DNA from 2 places in the Hamadaea sp. NPDC051192 genome. Region 2 is predicted to be linked to the other one. Evidence: riboswitches for the same ligand, from Rfam matches in the RefSeq annotation. Region 2 holds a riboswitch; the other holds the start of a gene.

Region 1 (3,401 bases), on a different contig from region 2:
CACGCCGTTGGGGCCGGTCACGGCCACGGTTTCGCCCTCTCGAACGTGCACATCCTGGTACGCCAGATGGCGTACCCGTAGCTCCTGAGTGGAGATCAAGGCGCGACCGGGTGACGCCGAGGCGCGCTGCGCGGGGACCGGATGGCCGGGGACCCACACGCCGGCGGCGGCCAGTTCGTCGCCGAGCGGACCGGTCAGCAGCGACGGGGGCCCGTCAGCGCGGACGCCGCCGCCGGGGTCGAGGACGACGACCCGGGTGATGAGCGGCAGGACTTCGTCGATCCGATGTTCGACCAGCACCACCGTGACCTCGGCCTCGACGGCCTCGCGGAGCGTTTGGCGCACCTGGGCCGCGCCCTGCGGGTCGAGGTTGGCCGTGGGTTCATCGAGCAGCAGCAGGTCCGGCCGGGGCGCGAGGGTCCCGGCCAGGACGAGCCGCTGTTGTTCACCGCCCGAGAGCTGGTCGGTACGCCGATCGCGGCCGTACGGGAAGCCGACCTCCCGCGTCACCTCGTCGACCCGGGGCCAGATCCGGTCGACGGGCCAGCCGAGGTTCTCCAGCCCGAACGCGACCTCGTCGCCGGAGCGGCGCATGACCAGCTGCGAATGCGGGTCCTGGAAGACGATGCCGGGCCGGCCCTCGACCTTCAGGACGCCCTCGGCCTCGCCCGACGACGTCGGCAGGAGCCCGGCGATCGCCGCGAGCAGCGTGGACTTGCCCGCCCCGGACGGGCCGAGCAGCAACACCCGTTCGCCACGGTCGATCCGCAGGTCGACGCCGCGGACCGCCCATGCGCGGCGGCCGGCGTGCCGCCACCCGTACCCGTCCAGGGTCAGCATCAGACCAGCTCGCGCGTACGCCCGGAGGGGAACGGGTCCAGCACCCCGGTGCTGGACAGCCCCCGGGCAAGGGCGAACGAGCCCGCGCCCGCGATGAGGGCGCCGCTGGCGATCTGGATCAGGGCGTAGGTGATCTGCCACGCCGCCGACCATTCGCCGTACGAGGTGGTGGTCAGGTCGAGGACGGTCGCGGCGGCTCCGATGAGACCGCCGGTGAGCAGCGCGTTCGGCAGCCCCCAGCGCTTGTACGCGCCGATGGCGAAGCCGAGTTCGCCGGCCGCGCCCTGGGCGAGGCCGTAATAGAGGACGGTGACGCCCCAGGCCGAGCCGAGCAGGGCCGAGATGACGGCCGCGACCAGCTCGGCGAACAGGGCGGCGCCCGGCTTGCGCACGATCAGCGGAGCGAGCACGGCCGGCAGGAACCACACGCCGGTGATGATCGCTCCGGCCGGCGGGAAGCCGGCGAAGGCGGCGCTGAACGGCCCGAACCACAGCTGGTTCCAAGCCCAGAAGACGACGCCGAAGGCGACGGCGACGACCGCGGTGACGACGATGTCTACGGTTCGCCACCGGTAAGCGGTGTTGTTCATGGACGACTCCTAGTTCGAGGGGGGAACCAGGAGAAGACGCACGCCATGCCTTCATGATCCCAAGGAGGGATTGATGGCATGGCGCAAACGATGAGGTGAAGACCGAACTCCCTACGCTGGCATCGGCGGCCCTCCCCAGGGCGACGCCTTGTCCAGATCAGGTTCGAGGGTCTGCGACCGCCTTGTCTCCAAGGCGGGACGCACTCTCAGCGCTGTGCGCTCCCCTGTCCGTCTGATGTTCAGTTGTGCCGCGTAGGTTACACCTCTTCCGGGCCGGTAGCGTACGGGTTCGTGACGACCGTCTCCCCGACCCGGCCCCGGCCGGCCGAAGAAGCGCCGGACGGACCGCGACGATGGCGGGTCGGCTCAGTCGAGGTGCTCGCCGTCCTCCTCGTCCTCCTGGTCCTGTTCCGTACGCAGGTCGCTGACCTGATCAACGGGCCCCGGATCAGCACCTGGACGACGGTCTTCGTCTCCGTGATGGTGCAGGCGACCCCGTTCCTGGTCTTCGGGGTGGTCCTCTCGGCCGTGATCGCGGTGTTCGTGCCCCGGAGCTTCTGGGCGAAGGCGTTGCCGAAGCACCCCGCCCTGGCGGTTCCGGTAGCCAGCTGTGCTGGGGTGGTGCTCCCCGGCTGTGAGTGCGGCTCGGTGCCGATCGCGGGCTCCCTGATGCGCCGCGGGGTCACCCCGGCCGCAGCGCTAGCCTTCCTGCTGGCCGCCCCGGCGGTCAACCCGATCGTGCTCACCGCGACGGCGGTCGCGTTCCCCGGCCAGCCGCAGATGGTCGTCCTCCGGGCGATCGGCAGCCTGATCGTGGCGACCGGGATGGGCTGGCTCTGGCTGCGGCTCGGCAAGGCGGACTGGATCAAGCTGCCGCACCGGCCCGAACTCGACGACCTGTCGAAGTCGCGGGCGTTCTGGGCGTCCTGCCGCCACGACATCATCCACGCGGGCGGCTTCCTCGCCCTCGGTGCCGCCGCGGCTGCCACGATCAACGTGCTCGTGCCGGAGAAGTGGCTGCTGGCGGTCGCGCAGCGGCCGGTGCTGAGCGTACTGGCGTTGGCGGTGCTCGCCGTGCTGCTGTCGATCTGCTCGGAGGCGGACGCCTTCGTCGCCGCGTCGCTGTCGCAGTTCTCGCTCACCGCTCGGCTGGCGTTCCTCCTGGTGGGGCCGATGGTCGACCTGAAGCTGATCTCGATGCAGGCCGGCGTCTTCGGACGCCGGTTCGCCACCCGGTTCGCCCCGGCCACCTTCGCGGTGGCGACCGGGGTGGCCGGCCTCCTGGGGGTGGTCTTCCTGTGAACCGGCAGGCGCAGTCCGTCATCATGCTGCTGCTCGGCGGGGCAGTCCTCAAGATCAGCCTCGGCGACCTCTATCTCCGCTATGTCAAGGAGGGGCTGCGGCCGTTCCTCATCCTCTCCGGCGTGCTGCTGGTCGCCGCTGCGGTCATGACGTTGTGGCACGAGTACCGCTCGGAGGCGGCCGAGCAGGACGAGTCCGAAGACCATGATCACGGGCATGCGCACGCGCACGGCGGGCCGCTCGTCGGCTGGCTGATCATCGCCCCGGTGCTGGGCCTGCTGCTCGTGGCGCCGCCCGCCATGGGGGCGTACGCCGCCGGCCAGTCCGGCACGGCACTGTCCACGGCGGCCGAGTCGGACTATCCGCCGTTGCCGCCAGGCGACGTCGTGCCGATCACCGTCCTCGACTACGCCTCCCGAGCCGTCTTCGACAAGGGCGTGTCTCTCGGCGACCGCAAGGTGAAACTCGTGGGCTTCCTCGTCACCAGCACGGACGGCCGACAGGTGCTCGGCCGCATGATCCTGTCGTGCTGTGCCGCCGACGCCCGCCCGATCAAGGTCGCCTTCGCGGGCCAGGGCCCGACGGGGATGGCCGACGACGCCTGGGTGGAGATCGTCGGCACCTACACCGACCGGACCATGCGGGACGCGGTCAACGACGAGATCATCC
Region 2 (3,401 bases):
CTGGCCCTCTCGCTCGCCCCGCCCCTCGTCCGCGACGCGGGCGAACGCCTGGCGAAGGCGGAACGGGAGCTGGCGGCGGCCGAGTCGCGGGGCCGATTCAGTCGCTCCGCCGAGCAGGCGCAACTCCGGTACGCCGACGCGCTGACCGCCTGGGGCGAGTCGGGCGGGTACGAGTTCGAGGTGCTCGCCGACACGGTCAGCACCCTCGTGCTGGACCTTCCGTGGGACCGCACCCGGGACCGCCCGGTGCGTACGCTCAGCGGCGGCCAGCAGAAGCGGTTCGCTCTCGAGCTGCTGCTCCGGGGGCCGGAGGAGGTCCTGCTGCTCGATGAGCCGGACAACTTCCTCGACGTGCCGGCCAAGCGCTGGCTGGAGAAGCGGCTCCGGGAGTCGGAGAAGTCCGTGCTCTACGTGTCGCACGACCGGGAGCTGCTGAATCAGACCGCCGACCGGGTCGTGGCCGTTGAGGGGAACTCCGCCTGGGTGCATCCCGGCGGCTTCGCGAGCTGGCACGACGCCCGGTACGCCCGGCACGAGAAGATGGAGGAGGACCGCCGCCGCTGGGACGAGGAGCACGAGAAGCTCCGCCAGCTGATGCTGATGTACAAGCAGAAGGCGGCGTACAACTCGGACATGGCCTCGCGCTATCAGTCGGCGATGACCCGGCTGCGCAAGTTCGAGGAGGCCGGCGCCCCGCCGCTGCCCCCGAAGGACCAGGAGATCAAGATGCGGCTCTCCGGGGGCCGCACCGGCAAGCGCGCGGTCATCTGTGAGCAGCTGGAGCTGGAGAACCTGACCTTCCCGTTCGACCTGGAACTCTGGTACGGCGACCGGCTCGCCGTGCTGGGCGCGAACGGCACCGGCAAGTCCCACTTCCTGCGGCTGCTGGCCCGGGGCGGGACCGAAGGCATCACGACCAGCGTGGACGGCGGTACGCACGCCCCGGTCGCCCACGGCGGCATGGCTCGGCTCGGTGCACGTGTCCTACCCGGGCACTTCTCGCAGACGCACGATCGGCCGGAACTGTTCGGGCGTACCCTCGTCGACATCTTGTGGCGCGGTGACGAGCATCGCCAGGGGATGGACCGGCACGCGGCCATGCGGGCGCTGGACCGGTACGAGCTGGCCAAGCAGGGCGACCAGAAGTTCGACACGCTGTCCGGCGGGCAGCAGGCGCGGTTCCTGGTGCTGATGCTGGAGCTGTCGGGGGCGACGTTGTTGCTGCTGGACGAGCCGACCGACAACCTCGACCTCGCCAGCGCGGAGGCGCTGCAGGAGGGCCTGGCGAAGTTCGAGGGGACGGTGATCGCCGTGACCCATGACCGGTGGTTCGCGAAGTCCTTCGACCGTTTCGTGGTGTTCCAGGGGGACAACGAGGTGGTCGAGACGCCCGGCCCCGTCTGGGACGTCCGCTGACCCTCGCCCACTTAGCGTTGATCATGGAGTTCGCACCCTCGACACACCGTCGAGACCACAGTTAACTCCATGATCAACGCGTAGAGCGGCGGGGGGGAGGGGGGTGGGGGAGGGGGGCGGGGGGAGGGGGTCGCTGTTACGGCTGTGACGGTCGGCTTGCCTTTCGCCACCGAGCGTGCTTACTCTGCGCGGGACAACCCACGGGAGTCCGGTGCACCGGGCTGAGAGGGGGCTTGGTAGCCCCGACCGTAGAACCTGATCCGGATCATGCCGGCGCAGGGAGGAGTGCAATGCGGGCTACCCGTCCCATCCCTCGGCTCCACGTGGTGACCGACTCGGTCGACATCGCACGGGCGGCCCTTTCCGGTGGCGCGCCACTGATCCAGGTCCGCGTGGAGGACTCGGTCAGCGATCGTGCCCTCTACGACCTCGCGAGCAGGATCGCGCCGTTGTGCGCGGAGCGCGGTGCGATCTGCGTCGTGAACGACCGGCCGCACATCGCGGTCGCCCTGCGTACCGCGGCTGTCCATGTCGGAGCCGACGACCTTCCGGTGCACGCGACGCGTACGGTGCTCGGCGGCAGCGGCCTGATCGGGGCGAGTGCGCGTACTCCTGAACGCGCCCGGCAGGTCATCGCGGAAGGCGCGGACTACCTCGGCTGCGGCCAGGTCAATCCCAGCTTCACCAAGGACGTCGCGACCAACGTCATCGGCCTCGGCGGGCTGATCGCCGTGGTCGGCGCGGCGGCGGGCGTACCGGTCATCGCGATCGGCGGGCTCACCCTGGCGGACGTTCCATCGGTGCTCGCGGCGGGCGCGTACGGGATCGCGGTGATCGGGGCGGTCCGGGACGCGGCCGACCCCGCGTCTGCCACGTCCGCCTTGCTCGCGGCGGTCACCGCCGATCGGCGGCAGATCAGGGATCAGGGTCGAACCACCGGTCGAGATTCGACCGGGAACCCTGATCCAGCGTCTGAGGGGACCCGGCGATGAGGGTCGCGGTGGTGGGCGCCGGTCCGATCGGGCTCGCGTGCGCGTGGCGGCTCGCCCAGCGTGGGCACACGGTCACCGTCCACAGCGACGGCGCGCTGGGCGCCTGGCACGCGGCCGCCGGCATGCTCGCCCCGGTCGCCGAGGCCGCGTTCGGTGAGCACCGCCTCACCGAACTCCTGGTCGCCTCGGTCCGCGCCTGGCCGGCCTTCGCGGCCGAGCTGGGCGACGTCGGCTTCGCCCGGTCCGGCTCGCTGCTGGTCGGCGTCACCCCCGCCGACCAGGCCGAGATCGCTCGCTACCGCTCCTATCAGGACAGTCTCGGGCTTCCCGTCGACGCCCTGTCCGCGGCCGAGGTGCGGCAGCGGGAACCCGCTCTCCAGCCAGGGGTACGCGCAGGGGCGTACACGGAGATCGATGCTCAGGTGGACCCGCGCCGGTTGGTCGAGCGACTGACGTCGGCCGTCGGAGCGGCCGGGGCCGGCACGGCTGGGCAGGTGCGGGACCTGTCGGAGGTGGACGCCGACGTGACCGTGGTCGCGGCCGGCTGCGGCACCGCCGCCCTCACCGGCCTGCCCATCCACCCCGTACGCGGGGAGACCCTGCGGCTGCGGGGCGGCCCGACGCTGACCCACCTGATTTGCGGATACGTCCACGGCCGCCACGTCTACCTGGTGCCGAGGCCGGACGGCGAGCTGGTCGTCGGGGCGACCTCGACGGAGGACACCGATCCCCGCCCGAGCGCCGGGGGCGTGCACGAGCTGCTGAGCGACGCGATCGCCCTGGTGCCCGGCGTACGCGAGGCGGTGTTCGCCGAGGTCACCGTAGGGTTCCGGCCGGCGACGCCGGACAACCTGCCGATCGTCGACGTCGTGCGGCCCGGTCTGGTGGTCGCCGCCGGGCACTACCGCAACGGGATCGCGCTGACGCCGTGGACGGCCGAACGTGTCGTGACCTTGGTGGAGGCGGCCCGGTGATCACGGTCAACGGAACCGA

What was found. Region 2 has a riboswitch for thiamine pyrophosphate ahead of thiE (thiamine phosphate synthase). Riboswitches for the same ligand answer to the same signal wherever they lie in the genome.
Region 1: it holds a riboswitch for thiamine pyrophosphate, as region 2 does, so the genes downstream of both, AB0M47_RS19025 (ECF transporter S component) here and thiE (thiamine phosphate synthase) in region 2, are expected to answer to the same signal.

What each region holds. Positions count from the first base shown of each region.
Region 1 covers NZ_JBFBAZ010000040.1:40,454-43,854, reverse strand. Annotated here, with positions in the region: gene AB0M47_RS19030 (ABC transporter ATP-binding protein) at 1-840, opposite strand, end outside; gene AB0M47_RS19025 (ECF transporter S component) at 840-1,430, opposite strand; TPP riboswitch at 1,522-1,666, opposite strand; gene AB0M47_RS19020 (permease) at 1,722-2,732, shown strand; gene AB0M47_RS19015 (TIGR03943 family protein) at 2,729-3,401, shown strand, end outside.
Region 2 covers NZ_JBFBAZ010000118.1:4,130-7,530, reverse strand. Annotated here, with positions in the region: gene AB0M47_RS33000 (ATP-binding cassette domain-containing protein) at 1-1,416, shown strand, start outside; TPP riboswitch at 1,607-1,715, shown strand; partial or broken gene thiE (thiamine phosphate synthase) at 1,707-2,315, shown strand; gene thiO (glycine oxidase ThiO) at 2,405-3,382, shown strand; gene thiS (sulfur carrier protein ThiS) at 3,379-3,401, shown strand, end outside.